DNA from 2 places in the Streptomyces sp. NPDC029014 genome. Region 2 is predicted to be linked to the other one. Evidence: riboswitches for the same ligand, from Rfam matches in the RefSeq annotation. Region 2 holds a riboswitch; the other holds the start of a gene.
What was found. Region 2 has a riboswitch for S-adenosylmethionine ahead of ACZ4VL_RS14145 (aminotransferase class V-fold PLP-dependent enzyme). Riboswitches for the same ligand answer to the same signal wherever they lie in the genome.
Positions count from the first base shown of each region.

Region 1 (8,549 bases), on a different contig from region 2:
AGGTCTGGGACTCCTCGACGGTGATGACGCCTTCCTTGCCGACCTTGTCCATGGCCTCGGCGATGAGCTCGCCGATCTGGGTGTCGGCGGCGGAGATGGAGGCCGTGGAAGCGATCTGCTCCTTGGTCTCGACATCCTTCGCCTGCTCCAGCAGGGCGCCGGAGACGGCCTCGACGGCCTTCTCGATGCCGCGCTTGAGGGCCATCGGGTTGGCACCGGCGGCCACGTTGCGCAGACCCTCGCGGACGAGCGCCTGGGCCAGGACGGTGGCGGTGGTCGTACCGTCGCCGGCGACGTCGTCCGTCTTCTTGGCGACTTCCTTGACCAGCTCGGCGCCGATCTTCTCGTACGGGTCCTCGAGCTCGATCTCCTTGGCGATGGAAACACCATCGTTGGTGATCGTGGGGGCGCCCCACTTCTTCTCAAGGACGACGTTGCGACCCTTGGGGCCAAGGGTGACCTTGACGGCGTCGGCGAGCTGGTTCATGCCGCGCTCGAGACCGCGCCGGGCCTCCTCGTCGAACGCAATGATCTTGGCCATCTGAAGTGGTCCTCCAGGACTGGGGTTCCCCCTGCGCCGCGAGGCGCGCGGGGAGGGTGGATTGCTCCGGACCGCGCCTGCGCCCGCGACGGACGGCCTGCGTGCCCGGCGGTTCCTTCCCGCCGGACGCTGCGGGCCTCACCGACCCGGTCCCGTGTAGTAGCACTCTCCTCGGGAGAGTGCTAACGCCAATGATTAGCACTCGACCCCCGCGAGTGCAAGCGGCTCGGACATCCCCGGCCACGCCGCCGGCCTGCTCCCGGCGCACCGGCCGGCTCCCGGCGCACCGACCGCTCCCGACCCCGGACGCACGAAGGGCCCGCACCCCTCCTCAGGATGCGGACCCTCGTGTACGCGTCGGTGCGGTCGATCGCGCCGGTCTCAGACGGCGAGCTTGACCATGTCCGCCTGCGGGCCCTTCTGGCCCTGCGAAATCTCGAACTCGACCCGCTGACCCTCTTCAAGGGTGCGGTACCCGTCCATCTGGATGGCGCTGTAGTGGACGAACACATCCGCACCACCGTCGACCGCGATGAAGCCGTAGCCCTTCTCCGCGTTGAACCACTTGACGGTGCCCTGAGCCATGCCTAACTCCCCTATTACTGGCCCTTGCGCGGGACCGCACTTCGCGGTCCCGGGTCAGAACTTGCGCCGGAACGCCTCGACCGCGGCTGAATGTATCTGCACCGGTGCTGTCTGCAACAGGTCAATCCGACGAGAATTCCGGTCACACCGAAGTTGCTAAATAGGCCGAAAATTCAACGTATTCCCGGGCAACTCGGACCCGGCATATCACGCCAAAGCCCCATACCGCACGCGCACATTGACTCAATGTCACCCCTCACGGGGCCCGCTCATATGCGGCGGGCAAGAACAGCGGAGGGGGCTTCCCCAACTCTACCGCGCCCAACCAAGCAGAATTACCCCCTCCGCTTAATGCCGGAGGGGGTAATCCAGGTACGACGAATCAGCAGCCGCCGGCTACGGCGGGAATGATGGAAACGCCCGCACCTTCCGGGGTCGCCGCCTGCAGGCCGCCCTCGAAGCGCACGTCGTCGTCGTTCACGTAGACGTTCACGAAGCGGCGCAGCTTGCCCTGGTCGTCGAGGACGCGCGCGGCGATGCCGGGGTGGTTCCGCTCCAGCGAGGCGATGACCTCGGCGAGGGTCGCGCCCTCGGCCGGGACCTCGGCCCGGCCGCCCGTGTAGGTGCGCAGGATGGTGGGGATGCGGACGTTGACGCTCATGGCACTACTGCCCTTCCGGTAGAGCGGGGGATGGTCGGGTCAGGCCAGGCCGGCAGCGCGGAACGCGTCCAGGCTGGGGCGGATGGTGGCGGTCTGCCCGCTGTCCGCGGCCACCGCCTCCAGGGTCTTCAGGCCGTCACCGGTGTTGAGGACGACGGTGGTCAGCGCGGGGTCGAGCTGCCCGTTCTCGATGAGCTTCTTCGTCACGCCGACGGTCACGCCGCCCGCGGTCTCGGCGAAGATGCCCTCGGCCCGGGCCAGGATCTTGATGGCGTCGACGACCTGCTCGTCCGTCACGTCCTCGACGTAGCCGCCGGTGCGGCGCGCGATGTCCAGGACGTAGGGGCCGTCGGCCGGGTTGCCGATGGCGAGCGACTTGGCGATCGTGTTCGGCTTCTGCGGGCGGACCACGTCGTGCCCGGCCTTGAAGGCGGTCGACACCGGGGAGCAGCCCTCGGCCTGCGCACCGAAGATCTTGTACGGCTTGTCCTCGACGAGGCCCAGCTTGATCAGTTCCTGCAGACCCTTGTCGATCTTCGTGAGCTGGGAGCCGGAGGCGATCGGGATGACGATCTGGTCGGGCAGCTGCCATCCGAGCTGCTCGCAGATCTCGTAGGCGAGGGTCTTCGACCCCTCGCCGTAGTACGGGCGCAGGTTCACGTTGACGAAGCCCCAGCCCTCGCCCAGCGGGTCGCCGATCAGCTCGGAGCAGAAGCGGTTCACGTCGTCGTAGTTGCCCTCGATGCCGACCAGGTCGCCGCCGTACACGCCGGCCATGACGACCTTGCCCTGCTCCAGGTCGTGCGGGATGAACACGCAGGAGCGGAAGCCGGCCCGGGCGGCCGCGGCGCCGACGGCGCCGGCCAGGTTGCCGGTGGAGGAGCAGGAGAGCGTGGTGAAGCCGAACGCGCGGGCGGCCTCGACGGCGATCGCGACGACGCGGTCCTTGAAGGAGTGCGTCGGGTTGCCGGAGTCGTCCTTGACGTAGAGCTTGCCGGTGATGCCGAGCTCCTTGGCCAGGTTCTCGGCGTCGACGAGCTTGGTGAAGCCCGGGTTCAGGCTGGGCTTTCCGGCCACGTCGGCGGGGACGGGCAGCAGCGGGGCGTAGCGCCAGATGTTGTTCGGGCCCGCCTCGATCGCGGCGCGCAGGGCCTCCGGGTCGCCGACCGGGAGCTCGTACGCGACCTCCAGCGGGCCGAAGCACTCGACGCAGGCGAAGACGGGGCCGAGCTCGAAGCGGGTACCGCACTCCCGACAGGACAGGCCCGAGGCGGGGCCGAGGTCGACGGCGGAGGCGCCGGCAGAGGGGGCGGCGGAAGGGGTGGCAACGGTCTGTGCAGCCATGATGGCGAGGCCCTTTCTCCTCATCTTCCTCATGGCGCACTTCGCCATGAGACGGAATTGGCACCTTCCCTAGCCGGGGACCTCGCTGCTGCTGCACGCAGTCGCGGGAAACCGACTGGAGGGTTGCCGGGGCTTCAACGGGCCGTGTCCCTCTGCCCCTCTGGATGAGCGGTATGGCGCCGTTCCGCGCGCTCGTGGCGCGCCGACGCGTTTGTCCGCGGGACCCCCGGCATGCGGCGGTCCTTCGCGTTGTTCAAGACTGTAACCGAAGGCTCGGGCGGTTGAGACGGCTGTCCGATGCGCGAGATGGATCGCTTTTCGGCCGGAACGGCCCGGCGAACAGTAGACGAAGCAGGGAGTGCCGAACGTGCTGGAAGAGGTGGAGCGCTGGCTGGCGGACCGCTCCTGGTCCGTTGCCGACCGACCGCTCGACCAGCTCCTCGCCGCGAAACGGGCGACGGGCACCACGGTCAGCGTCGTCCTGCCCGCGCTCGACGAGGAGGCGACGGTCGGCGCGATCGTCGAGGTGATCCGGCGCGATCTCGTCGAACGGCCCGCCTTCCCGCTCGTCGACGAACTGGTCGTGGTCGACTCCGGCTCCACCGACCGCACCGCCGAGGTCGCCGCGAAGGCCGGCGCCCGCGTGGTCCACCGCGACGAGATCCTGCCCCGCATCCCGGCCGTGCGCGGCAAGGGCGAGGTGCTGTGGCGCTCGCTGCTGGCCACCACCGGCGACGTCGTCTGCTTCGTCGACGCGGACCTGCGGGACTTCTCGGCCGCCTTCGTCACCGGGATCGTCGGCCCGCTGCTGACCGAGCCGGACGTGCAGTTCGTCAAGGCGATGTACGACCGCCCGCTCGGCGACACCCCCGGACAGGGCGGCCGGGTCACCGAGCTCGTCGCCCGGCCCCTGCTCAACCTGCACTGGCCCCAGCTGGCCGGCTTCGTCCAGCCGCTGGGCGGCGAGTACGCCGTACGCCGCTCGCTGCTGGAGCGGCTGCCCTTCCCCGTCGGCTACGGCGTCGAGCTGGGCCTGCTGGTGGACGCGCTGCACACGGTCGGGCTGGACGCCCTCGCCCAGGTGGACGTCGGCGTACGGCTGCACCGCCACCAGGACGGGCAGGCGCTCGGCCGGATGGCCGCGGCGATCTACCGGACGGCGCAGCTGCGGCTTTCGCGCGGACACCTCGTGAGGCCGGTGCTGACGCAGTTCGAGCGCGGGCCGGACGGGTTCGAACCGCGCACCCACGCCGTGGACACCGAGGAACGGCCGCCGATGCTGGAGATCGAGGAGTACGCGGTCCGGCGCGTCGCCTGACGGCCGGCACCACCCGGCGCAACGGCGTCAGGGGCGCGTCAGGGACCCGCCGGGGGCGGGAACGGACGTTTGAGGCGGGGCGGGCCGGGCTAGGTTCGCCGCATGGCTTCCCACGTTCTCGTCGCAGCCAACCGCGGTCCGCTCTCCTACGCGCTCGACGCCGACGGCACCCTCGGCGCCCGGCGCGGCGGGGGCGGCCTCGTCTCCGGCCTGTCGGCCGCGCTCGCCGAACAGCCGGACGCCCTGTGGATCTGCGCCGCCCTGTCGGACGCGGACCGCGAGGCCGTCCGCCGGGGCGTCGCCGAGCCGGGCGTGCGCATGCTCGACATCGACCCGGCCGTGTACGACGCCGCCTACAACGGCATCGCGAACTCGGTGCTCTGGTTCACCCACCACCACCTGTACGACATCCCGCGCACCCCCGTCTTCGACGCGGCCTTCCGGCGCCAGTGGGACGCGTACACCGCCTACAACCGGGCCTTCGCCGAGGCCCTGGCCGAGGAGGCGGCCGACGGCGCCTGCGTACTGGTCCAGGACTACCACCTGGCACTGGTGCCGGGGCTGCTCCGCGAGCTGCGGCCCGACCTGCGGATCGCCCACTTCACGCACACCCCGTGGGCGTCGTGGGAGTTCCTCGCCATGCTGCCCGACGACGTCCGGCGGGAACTCCTCTGGGGCATGCTCGGCGCCGACCTGCTCGGCTTCCACACCTGGGCCTGGGCTCACTCCTTCCTCGACTGCGCCCGCCTGGACGACGAGCGGGGCACGGCCGAGCCGCTCGTGCCCTCGGGGACGGGCGGCGAGCGGTACGTCCGCAAGGCCATGCTCGGCCCGGTGCGGCACCGGCGCACCGACGTCGCCGCCTACCCGCTCGGCGTCGACGGCGACGAACTGCGGCGGCTCGCGCACCGGCCGGAGGTCGACGACCGGCTGGCCGGGCTGCGCGCCGAGATCGGGGACCGCAAGGCCATCGTCCGGGTGGACCGGACGGAGCTGTCGAAGAACATCGTGCGCGGCCTCCTCGCCTACCGGGAGCTGCTGATCGGCCACCCCGAATGGCGCGGGAGGGTGGTCCACCTGGCGTCCGCGTACCCGTCGCGGCAGGACCTGGAGGTCTACCGGTCGTACACGACGGCCGTACGGGACCTGGCCGCCGAGATCAACGCGGAGTTCGGCACGGGGGACTGGCAGCCGGTGCTGCTGTCGGTGCAGGACGACTTCGCCCGGTCCCTGGCCGCGTACCGGCTGGCGGACGTGGCGCTGGTCAATCCGGTGCGGGACGGGATGAATCTCGTCGCGAAGGAGATCCCGGTGGTGTCGGAGCAGGGCTGCGCGCTGGTGCTGTCCACCGGGGCGGGGGCGTACGGGGAGCTGCGGGGCGATGCGGTGACGGTGAACCCGTACGACGTGACGCAGACGGCGGAGGCGTTGCACGAGGCGCTGTCCATGCCGGGTGGGGAGCGGCTGGACCGGACGAAGCGGTTGGCCGCGGCCGCCACGGCGATGCCGCCGGCGCGCTGGTTCACGGCCCAACTGACCGCCCTCCGCACCACCCCGGCCTGACCGCTCGAAGTCCAGCCCCGCCGGCGTTTGAGGCGCGGGGGTGCGGGGGCGGAGCCCCGCAGGGGTCCGGGCGGAGCCCGGTTTCGGGAAGGGGCGGGGTGATCGATCGCTCCGCGCAGCGGCAGCCGGGAGCCGGCAGGCCCGGCGGCGGGGTTCAGGCCCGGAGGGAGGCGGCCAGGACCGAGAGGAACGACATGATGGCGGCGGGCCCCGGCAGGACCAGGTCGGCCCGGGAGGCCAGCTCCGGAACCTCCTCCGAACCACTGCACACCAAAAGCCCCGGCAGCCCCTCAGCCCTCCGCTTCTCGACGGCCGCGTACGCCGCGAGATCGCCCAGGTCGTCCCCGGCGTAGACCACCGCCTCGGCCCCGGTCTCCTCCAGGTACTCGGTCAGGGCGACGCCCTTGTCCATGCCCGGCGGCCGCAGCTCCAGCACGGCCCGCCCCGGTTCCACGATCAGCCCGTGCCGGGCGGCCAGGTCGGACAGCGGCTCCCGCAGCGCGGCGAAGGCGGCGGCGGGGTCCTCGGCGCGGCGGGTGTGGACGGCGAGGGCGCGGCCCTTCTCCTCGATCCAGGTGCCCTGCCAGGCGCCGATGGAGTCCAGGAAGCCGGGCAGCTCGGCCCGTACCGCGGCCACCCCCGGGTGTTCGGCGGGGGCGTGGACGATGCCGGTGACGGCGTCCCAGCGCTCGGCCCCGTAGTGGCCGAGGACGACGAGGTGCTCCAGGCCCGGCACCCCGGCGAAGCCCCCCAGCCGGACGGCGACGCCCGCCGGCCGGCCGGTGATCACGGCCACCGAGGCCACCTCGGGGGCCAGGGCGCTGAGGGCGGGGACGGCGGCGGGGTGGGCGCGCGCCTGGTCGGGGTCGGGGACGATCTCGGCGAGGGTGCCGTCGAAGTCCAGGGCGACCACGCTGCGGCGTGGTGCGCGGAGCAGGGCCGCGAGCCCTTCGCGGCCGGCGGCGGTGACGGGCATCGGCAGGTCGTGCGGATGGCTCCCCATGGCACGACCCTAACGGCCCGGCCGGGCCACGGCTACGGCGCGCGGGGACTCGTACGGCTCCCGTACGCCGCCCTCAGCGGCGGGCGCGCTGGGCCTCGCGGATGCGGCGCAGGCGGTTGACGGTGCCCGGGGCGTGGGCGAGGGCCCGCGGGTCGTCCATCAGCGCGTTGAGCAGCTGGTAGTAGCGGACGGGGGTCATCCCCAGCCCTTCCCGTATCGCCCGTTCCTTGGCCCCGGGCCCGGGCCAGGTGCGTCCCTCGTACGCGAGCACCGCGGCCTCGGCGGCCGTGAGCTGCCCGTCGTCCGTCATACGGCCAGATTAACGCCGCCCACCGACACCCACGGGGCCGCCAAGCTCGGGTGGGTGTCGGTGGGCGGGGGTCAGGGGCGCCGGCCCACCGAGCCGGCAGCAGCCGGCAACGGCCCGCCGCCGGCAGCAGCCGTCAGCGGTTGTCGGCGGTGCGGGCCTGGGCGGCGATCTCCTCCAGGACCTTCTGCGGCTGTGCGTTGGGCTGCACGGCGCGGCCGATGTTCTGCTTGATGTTCTCGCTCACCGCAGCCCAGGACTTCTTGCCGGCCGGGTACAGCCGCGAGTTCGGCAGCGCCGTGAGGAAGGTCTTCATCTGGGTCGAGGACGCGCCGCTGCCGGCCTCCACCGCCCGGTAGCCGCTGGTGGTGACCGGCAGCAGGTCGTACTTCCTGGTGAAGGACGTCTGGTTCTTCGACTCGTAGAGGTAGTCGAGGAACTTGCCCGTCGGCGCTCGGTGCCCGTTCTTGAAGGCCATGACCCAGTCCGCGACGCCCATCGCCGGCTGGTCGGTGCCGTCGACGGTCGGCAGCGGCACCATGCCGACCTTCACGCCCTTCGCCGCGGCCTGCTTCATCAGGGTCGGGTGGCCGTTGAGCATGCCGACCTCGCCGCGGGTGAAGGCGTCGAAGGCGGCCTGCCGGTCGGTCTTGCCGGGCTCGGTCGGCCCGGTGAGGCCCTGGCCGACCAGCTTGTCGCGGAGGAACTCGAAGGTCTTGACGTTGGGCTGGGCGTCGATCGCGTAGCCCTCCTCGTTGTCGGTGTAGCCGCCACCGCCCGCGAGGAGCCACTGCATCGTCTCGGCCTGCGCCTCCTCGCGGCCCAGCGGCAGGGCGAAGGGGGTGCTGACGCCCGCGCCCTTGAGCTTCTTCGCGGCGGCCTCCAGGTCGGCCCAGCTCTTGGGCTGCCAGCCGCCCTTGGCGTCCTTGGGGATGATCCCGGCGTCCGCGAACAGCTTCTCGTTGTAGAAGAGCAGGCGGGTGCTGGCCACGAACGGCATGCCGTACTGGGTGCGGCGGACCTTGCCGGCGTCCGCGAGCGGCGCGAGGAAGTCGGCCTCGGTCTTCACCGACAGCAGTTCCTCGGCCGTGTACAGCTTGCCGGCGGCCGCGTAGTCGGCGTAGGCGCCGATCTGGGCGATGTCGGGGGCCTTTCCGGCCTTGACCATCTCGGCGACCTTGGCGTCGACCTCGGACCAGTTGTAGACGCTGACCTCGACCTTGATCT
Region 1 is NZ_JBVHVT010000096.1:22,756-31,304, reverse strand. It holds gene groL (chaperonin GroEL) at 1-541, opposite strand, end outside; gene ACZ4VL_RS34895 (cold-shock protein) at 923-1,126, opposite strand; gene ACZ4VL_RS34890 (MoaD/ThiS family protein) at 1,509-1,787, opposite strand; gene thrC (threonine synthase) at 1,827-3,131, opposite strand; SAM riboswitch class I at 3,149-3,302, opposite strand; gene ACZ4VL_RS34880 (glucosyl-3-phosphoglycerate synthase) at 3,499-4,449, shown strand; gene ACZ4VL_RS34875 (alpha,alpha-trehalose-phosphate synthase (UDP-forming)) at 4,552-6,012, shown strand; gene otsB (trehalose-phosphatase) at 6,167-7,015, opposite strand; gene ACZ4VL_RS34865 (DUF3263 domain-containing protein) at 7,089-7,325, opposite strand; gene ACZ4VL_RS34860 (extracellular solute-binding protein) at 7,459-8,549, opposite strand, start outside.
Region 1: linked by a shared signal. The riboswitch ahead of thrC (threonine synthase) and the one ahead of ACZ4VL_RS14145 (aminotransferase class V-fold PLP-dependent enzyme) in region 2 are both predicted to bind S-adenosylmethionine.

Region 2 (8,549 bases):
TGATCCCGCGTGAGGGTCTGATTTCGGTCAGTCCCGGTGTCGCCCACGGCAAGAGCCCCGTCCAGCGAATGGACGGGGCTCTTCGCCGTCTCCCCGGCCTGGATAGGCTGAAGGCCTCTTCTCATTCGACTGTGGACCCTCAGGAGCGGACCATGAACGTTGTGACCCCGGCAGGCGGCGACAGCGTGGCGGCCCGTGCCTGGCCGGCCGTACTGGACACGCTGCTCTCGGGCCGGGACCTGCACGCCGACGACACGGCGTGGGCCATGGACCGGATCATGCGCGGGGAGGCCACCGACGCCCAGATCGCGGGCTTCGCGGTCGCCCTGCGGGCCAAGGGGGAGACGGTCGAGGAGATCAACGGCCTGGTGCGGACCATGTACGCGCACGCCAACCTGATCGAGGTGCCCGGCCGGACCGTGGACATCGTCGGCACCGGCGGCGACGGCGCCAAGACCGTGAACATCTCGACCATGTCCTCCATCGTGGTGGCCGGAGCCGGCGCCAAGGTGGTCAAGCACGGCAACCGGGCCGCGTCCTCGGCGAGCGGGGCCTCCGACGTGCTGGAGAAGCTCGGCGTCAACCTGGACCTGGCCCCGGCCCGGGTGGCGCAGGTGGCCGAGGAGGCCGGCATCACCTTCTGCTTCGCCGTGAAGTTCCACCCGGCGCTGCGGCACGTGGCCCCGGCCCGCCGCGAGCTGGGCATCCGCACCACCTTCAACTTCCTCGGCCCGCTGACCAACCCGGCGCGGGTCCGGGCACAGGCCACCGGCGTCGCCGACGCCCGGATGGCGCCCATCGTCGCGGGCGTGCTCGCGGAGCGGGGCTCCTCGGCCCTGGTGTTCCGCGGGGACGACGGCCTGGACGAACTGACCACCACCGCCACCTCCCGGGTCTGGTGGGTGCGCGACGGGCGGGTGCAGGAGCAGGCCTTCGACCCGCGCGACGTGGGCATCGGCCTGGTGGACGTCGCCGAGCTGCGGGGCGCCGACGCCTCCTACAACGCGGACGTCGCCCGGCGGCTGCTGGCCGGCGAGACCGGCCCCGTACGGGACGCGGTGCTGCTGAACTCGGCCGCGGCCCTGGTGGCCCTGGACCCGGGCAGCGGCTCCCTGGAGGAGCAGATCCGGGCGGGCATCGAGCGGGCCGCGGGGGCCATCGACTCGGGCGCGGCCCAGGCCGCCCTGGAGCGCTGGGTGGCCGCCAGCAACGCCTGAACCTGACAGATCATTTTCAGCCAAGACCCCGGTCCGGCATGCGGACCGGGGTCTTGCGCGTGCCGGATCCTGTGGCAGGATGACTGACCAGGTCACGAGTGACAGCGTTTTGGCCCCGGCTTGCTGTCCGGCAACCCTCCTTCCGTGGCGGGGTGCCCCGGGTGATGACCAGGCCGCGGGCAGCGAGGTCCGCGGCAAGCGCGGATCCCTCGACACCAGGGGTCCTGGTCCTCGAGGAGCGTTTTCCGTGAGCAAGCGAATGCGATAGGGCGGCTCCGCCCCTTCTCCACCCCTCGGACCAGGGTCCCTTCCCCGCGCGTACCCGGGCAGCCGCGTACGCCCCGGCCCGACCCGTGCTCCGAGGCATTCCCCGTTCCCCGGCCGGCCGCTGCGCCGTACCCGCGGACGGGTGACATCCGAAGCCGTTCCGCCCTGCCCGCCGGGAGATTCCGCCATGTCCGCATTCCTGAACGCCGCCCCCGCCGTCGCCGCTTCCGCCGCCCCCGTCACCGCCGCTTCCGCCGTCACCGACGCCGACGGCGCCGCCTGTGCCGGGCCGCTCCCGGTCCTCGGCCGCGACGTCACCGTCCCGCTCGTCACCGGCGGCGAAGTCACCTACGCGGCCCTCGACTACGCCGCCAGCGCCCCCGCCCTCCAGCGCGTCTGGGACGACGTCGCCGCGTACGCCCCGTACTACGGCAGCGTGCACCGCGGGGCGGGCTACCTCTCGCAGCTCTCCACCGACCTGTTCGAGCAGAGCCGGGCCGCGGTCGCCGCGTTCCTCGACTGCCGTCCGGCCGACCAGGTGGTCTTCACCCGCTCCACCACCGACTCCCTCAACCTGCTCGCCTCCGCCCTGCCCGCCGACTGCCGGGTCTTCGTCTTCGAGACCGAGCACCACGCCTCGCTGCTGCCCTGGGACGACGCCCGTGTCACCTACCTCGACGCGCCGCGCACCCCGGACGAGGCCGTCGCCACCCTGGAACGGGCCCTCGCCGACCGCGACCCCCACGGCCCGGCCCTCGTCTGCGTCACCGGCGCATCCAACGTCACCGGAGAGCTGTGGCCGGTGCGGGAGCTCACCGCCGCCGCGCACGCCCACGGCGCCCGGATCGTCCTCGACGCCGCCCAGCTGGCCCCCCACCACCCCGTCTCCGTGCGGGACCTCGACGTGGACTGGGTGGCCTTCTCCGGGCACAAGCTGTACGCGCCCTTCGGCTCGGGCGTGCTGGCCGGCCGGGCCGACTGGCTCCGGCAGGCGCAGCCGTACCTGGCCGGCGGCGGGGCCTCCCGTACCGTCGCCCGCCGCGCGGACGGCGGCGTCGACGTCGAGTGGCACACCACGGCCGCCCGGCACGAGGCCGGATCCCCCAACGTCATCGGCGTCTACGCCATCGCCTCCGCCTGCCGCGCCCTGACCGAGGCGGGCTTCGACCGGCTCGTCGCCCGCGAGCACGAGCTGATCGCGCGGGTCCGCGCGGGCCTCGCGGACGTCCCGCAGGTCCGGATCCTCTCCCTGTTCGGGGACGACGCCCCGCGCGTCGGTGTCCTCTCCTTCGTGGTGGAGGGCTGGAACAGCTCCCACTTCGCCGCGGCCCTGTCGGCCGAGTACGGCATCGGCGTCCGCGACGGCCTGTTCTGCGCCCACCCGCTGGTGCGCACCCTGCTCGGCAGCGCCCCGCAGGAGCCCGGCGCGTGCGGGGCCCCGGAGGCGGGGCCGGGGGAGAGGTCGCTGAACGCGATCCGGGTGAGCTTCGGCGCCGGCACCCCCGACGAGCACGTGGAGCGGTTCGTCCGCGCGGTCCGGGAGCTCGTCACCGAGGGTGCCCGGTGGCAGTACCGCACGGAGGACGGCCGCTGCGTCCCCGCCGTGTGACAGGCTGGCGGCCATGACGCACACGCCGTACTGGGATCCGCTGCCGACCGTCCGGGCAGCCGCCGGACACCCGCTGCCGCAGTGGACGCCCGGCTGCGGTCTCGTCGCCGCGGACCGGTCGGCAGCCGAGCCCGGCCGGTGGGAGAAGCGCAGCCGGCGGGACGTCCCCGGGCCGTTCTACGCGGCCGACACCGACACCTGCTGGACCGGGCGGCTGTGCGCGCCCGGTCACGTGATGTACGACGACGAGTACGGTCAGGAGTTCGTCTACCGCCAGCCGCGCACGCAGCAGGAGACTTACGACCTGCTGTGCGCCGCGGAGTGCGACCCCTTCGCCGGATACGGAGCCGACGGGGACGCGCACTGGACCCCTGAGCTGGTCAGGGACTGGTGGCGGGAACGGGAACGGGTCCGCGAGTGGGCGGCGCGCATCGAGCGCGCCTGGTCCGTGTCCCCGCACGAGCAGGAGCGGGAGGCGGCCGGCGGGGCGCGGGCCTACCTCGCCCACATCGACGGGGACCTCGCGGACCACCTGCGCGGCTACCTGTTCTGGCTGGCCGAGCGCCGGCCGGCAGGGCCCGGCGAGGCCCTGCCGCGGCTCTGACGCCGGGAGCGGCGAGGAACGGCGACGCGGCGACGGGCGGCGACGCGGCGGCTAGTTGTCCAGGCCGATGGCGAAGGCCGCTTCCAGGTCGTGCTGGGAGTAGGTGCGGAACGCCACGTGCGTGTCCGTCGCCTCCACGCCCGGGATCTTGCTGATGCGGCCGGGGATGATGTCCGCCAGGTTCTCGTGGCGGGCCACGCGCACCAGGGCGATGAGGTCGTAGGTGCCCGTGACGGAGTAGACCTCGCTGACGTTGTCCAGCGCCGCGATGGACTCGGCGATCTCGGGGATGCGGTCCACGCTGGTCTTGATGAGCACGATCGCGGTGATCATGGCTGGCTGTCTCCCTCGGTGGCCGTCGCTGGTCGCCTCACTCTAGTCGTACGCCGGTAGCGCACCCATGCGTGGACGAAGCCGAGGGAGAAGCCCACCAGGTGCGCCAGGTACGCCACCCCGGGCCCGCTGCCCGCCCGGTGCGCCGCCACCCACTGCAGGGCGAACCAGAACAGCAGGACGAGCCATGCGGGCAACCGCAGCGGCAGGAAGAACAGGAAGGGGAACAGGCTCGTCACCCGGGCGCGCGGGAACAGGTACAGGAACGCCCCCAGCACGGCCGAGATCGCACCGGACGCCCCGACCAGCGTCTCCCCGGAGGCGGCGTTGGCCGCGGCGTACGCCGCGAGCGCGAGGTAGCCCGTGCAGACGTAGAAGCAGAGGAAGGCCGCGCGGCCCATCCGCTCCTCGGTCATCGCCCCGAAGACGTGCAGGAAGAGCAGGTTGCCCAGCAGGTGCAGCCAGCTGCCGTGGACGAACAGGGCGGTCAGCGGGGTCAGCAGGGCCCGCACGGACCCCCCGAACAGTTCGTCCGGGACCACGCCCCAGTGCCGGAAGTACGCGGTCCCCGTCTCCAGCAGCTGATCACCGGTCCCGTACGAGGGGTTCAGGCCCGAGGCCGGACCGAGGAGGAACACCGCGCAGCAGGCGGCGATCAGCGCATGGGTGACCACCGGGCCCCGGGCGGCCGCGCGCAGGGTCCGCCACTTTACGATCATGCGATTGAGCATGACCCGACCGGCCCCTTCCCACGCCCCGGCAGGCCGTAGGGTTACGTGCTGCGGTCCGCCGATTCCTACGGACGGCGGCTTTAATTGAAAGAGCTACGAAGGAGAGTGCGGCCTGATGACGGTTCCCCTGCCGACCGATGGCACCCGGTGGCGTTGCACCCTGTGCGGCAACCTCACGCGTTTCGACGTCACTCGTTCGTCGAAGGTCGTGGAGTACGTCCACCTGGATCTCGCCGGAGAGCCCAAGGTCGAGGAGCGCGAGGTGGTCAGTGAGACCATCGAGTCGGTCCGCTGCCGCTGGTGCAACGCGGTGGACCAGATCGAACTTGTGGACAGGCCGGGCGCGGACTCCTGACGGAGCCGCGCCCCACCGAGAAGACACGGTAGGGGTGACGGATTGTGGAGCCAGGAAGCGGCGCTGACCCGGCCGATGCGGCCGACGCCGCCGCCGAGGTGCTCGACCGCCCGCTGCCGGAGGGCGTGCGGCGCCGGGTCGTCGCGCTCGTTTCGGACGCCTTCGGCGCCCTGACGGTCGCGGACCTGCCGGGACAGCTGCGCCAGTACGCCCGGTTCACCCCGAGCCGGCGCGCCAAGTTCGCGGGCAACGCCATGGCCGCGGCCGTGGAGACGGACGCCGTCTTCCGCGGCCGCGTCGCCGAGAAGGTGCGCGAGGCCCAGGCGGAGCTGGCCGGGGCGCTGGAGTCCGGCGCCCCGCCCGCGGCCGCCGACCCGCTGGACGTGGCCGCCGCCGCGTACGTCCTGCGGCCGCCGGGCTGGGCGAAGCTGGTGTCCGCCGCCGGTGAGGAGGCGCAGCGCGTCGACGCCGAGCGGGCGGACGAGGAGGCCCGGCGCGAAGCGGACCGGCTCCGCGAGGAGCTGGCCCACGTACGGGAGCTCCAGCGGCACGGCGGCGAGCAGGTGCGCGGCGAGCTGGAAGCGGCCCGGAAGGAAGCGGAATCGCTTCAGCGCAAGCTGCGCAGCGCCCTGAGCGACGTCAAGCGGGGCGAGGCGGCCCTGCGCAAGCTCACGGCTGAGATCGAGGGGATCCGTGCCGAGGCGGCCGGGCAGGTGGCGGCCGCCGAGAGCGAGGCGCGCCGGCTCAAGTCCCGGCTGGCGGAGGCCGAGGCGGCGCTGGAGACCTCCCGCCGGGCCGTGCGCGAGGGCCGCAGCGTCGAGGACATGCGGCTGCGGCTGCTGCTGGACACGGTGCTGGACGCGGCCCAGGGGCTGCGCCGGGAACTGGCGCTGCCACCGGTGTCGACGCGGCCCGCCGAGACGGTGGACGCGGTGGAGCCGGGCCGGATGAGCCCGAAGGACATCGCGGCCCGGGCACTGTCGGAGACCGATCCGGCGCTGCTGGACCAGTTGTTGGCGCTGCCTCAGGTGCACCTCGTCGTCGACGGCTACAACGTGACCAAGACCGGCTATCCGACGATGCCGCTGGAGAAGCAGCGGCTGCGGCTCCTGGGCGGGCTGTCGATGCTGGCCGCGCAGACCGGCGCGGAGATCACCTGCGTCTTCGACGGGGCGGAGCTGGCCGCGCCGGTGCTGCTGGCGCCGCCGCGCGGGGTGCGGGTGCTGTTCTCCAAGCCGGGCGTCACGGCGGACGAGCTGATCCGCCAGCTGGTGCGCGCGGAGCCGCCGGGCCGGCCGGTGGTCGTGGTCTCGACGGACCGCGAGGTGGCCGACGGGGTGGCGAAGGCCGGAGCCCGACCCGTAACGTCCGCTTTGCTCCTGAAGCGGCTTTCGCGCGTTTCCTAACTCCTCGGCGTAATGCCCGATTTGGTCACGCCGTTGGGGAACGTACCGTCAACTCGCCGGTACGGAGCGTGCGCTGAAGGTAAAGAACCTGGTCGGGGGCCGGGTTTTTTCCGGAGGGGATTTGAAGTGATCAAGCGGGGGTCACTAGGGTCTGGTCAAACCTTCGTGCGGTAGATCACCCATTCGGGGTGTCGGCGGGGGTGTCGCCGGCTTGCGCGCGCGTGACGCGCCGCGCCCCTCTCCCGGCGGTGCGAGTAAAGGAGCCCGGCTCGTGGCGTCCCACCGTCGACCCAAGCAGCCGGGCCGCGCCCGCGTGACCGTGCTCACCGCCACGGCCGCCGCAGCCGTCGCCCTCTCCGCGCACAGCGCCTCCGCCGCGCCCGACCAGCCGAGCAAGGACGAGGTCAAGGCCAAGGTCGACGCCCTCTACGAGGAGGCCGAGCAGGCCACCGAGAAGTCCAACCAGGCCAAGGAGCGCCAGGAGAAGCTGGAGAAGGAGATCAGCCAGCTCCAGGACCAGGTCGCCCGCGGCCAGGAGGAGCTCAACCAGCTGCGCTCCACGCTGGGTTCGATGGCCAGCGCCCAGTACCGCACCGGCGGCATGGACCAGTCCGTCGCCCTCTTCCTCTCCGGCGATCCCGAGACCTACCTCGACAAGGCCTCCACCCTCCAGCAGCTGACGGGCAAGCAGGTCGAAGCCGTCCAGAAGATCCAGGCCAAGCAGCGCAGCCTCGCGCAGCAGCGCCAGGAGGCCGCCGGCAAGCTCGCCGACCTCGACGCCACCCGCAAGGAACTCGGCGAGAAGAAGAAGGCCTCCCAGGGCAAGCTCGCCGAGGCCCAGTCCCTCCTCAACACCCTGACCGCGCAGGAGCGCCAGCAGCTCAAGGACGAGGACAGCCGCGCCGGCCGGGCGGACGCCGCCAGCGCCGACCTCGGCAACGTGAAGGCCTCCGGCCGGGCCGGCGCCGCCCTGGCGGCCGCCAAGACCAAGCTGGGCTACGCGTACGTCTCCGGCGCCACCGGCCCCAGTGCCTTCGACTGCTCCGGGCTGACGCAGTGGGCGTACAGGCAGGCCGGTGTGAGCATCACCCGCACCACCTGGACCCAGGCCGAGGAGGGCACCCGCATCCCCCTCAGCGAGCTGCAGCCCGGCGACCTGGTGTTCTTCTACTCCGACCTGCACCACGTCGGCCTGTACGCGGGGAACGGCATGACCCTGCACGCCTCGAACCCGCGCGGCGGCATCAAGTACGAGAAGATCAGCTACATGTCGCCCCAGTTCGGCGTCCGCATCTGACCGCGGTCCCCGACCGCCCGGCACCGTCCCACACCGCCCATCCGGGCGAATTCCACGGCCCCGCCCTGACCCCGCGCCCCGCCCATGACCTGCGTCTGGGGCGGGGCGCCGGCACGTGCGGCCCGCGACGGTCGTTGGTCGGCGGGTAGCCGCGCGGCTACTGTCTGCCAGCGCGGAACCCGGCACACGGCCGTCCACGGGGGACGGACCCGGTCCCGCGCAGCGGAAGGGAGCGGTTCCGCATGGCGTCCCACCGCCGGTCCGGACCCGGCAGCCTCGACCGGCACACCAAGGTCGGCCTCCTGACCGCGGCCGCCGCGGCGGCCACCGCCGCCGCCATCACCGCAGTGCCCGCCATCGCCGCACCGGCCCTGCCGAAGGAGCCCTCGGCGAGCGTCCGCGCCCAGGTCGACCGCCTCTTCGAGGAAGCCGAACGGGCCACCGAACGCTACAACGAGGCGGGGGAGCACGCCGACAGGCTCCGCACCGAGATCGGCCGCGCTCAGGACCGGCTGGCCCGCGGCCAGGAGCGCATCAACACCATGCGCGGCCTCCTCGGCGCCTTCGCCGGAGCCCAGTACCGCTCCGGCGGCATCGACCCCGCCGTCGAGCTGATGCTGTCCGAGGACCCCGACGAATACCTCGACAAGGCCGCCACCCTGGGCCGGCTGACCGACCGCCAGACCCGGCAGCTCGACGAACTGCGCAAGGAACAGCGCAAGCTCGGCCA
Region 2 is NZ_JBVHVT010000021.1:42,343-50,891, reverse strand. It holds gene qcrB (cytochrome bc1 complex cytochrome b subunit) at 1-3, shown strand, start outside; gene trpD (anthranilate phosphoribosyltransferase) at 153-1,217, shown strand; SAM riboswitch class IV at 1,308-1,424, shown strand; gene ACZ4VL_RS14145 (aminotransferase class V-fold PLP-dependent enzyme) at 1,672-3,093, shown strand; gene ACZ4VL_RS14140 (ferredoxin family protein) at 3,107-3,697, shown strand; gene ACZ4VL_RS14135 (Lrp/AsnC family transcriptional regulator) at 3,749-4,030, opposite strand; gene ACZ4VL_RS14130 (rhomboid family intramembrane serine protease) at 4,027-4,749, opposite strand; gene ACZ4VL_RS14125 (hypothetical protein) at 4,877-5,116, shown strand; gene ACZ4VL_RS14120 (NYN domain-containing protein) at 5,158-6,522, shown strand; gene ACZ4VL_RS14115 (C40 family peptidase) at 6,794-7,819, shown strand; gene ACZ4VL_RS14110 (C40 family peptidase) at 8,062-8,549, shown strand, end outside.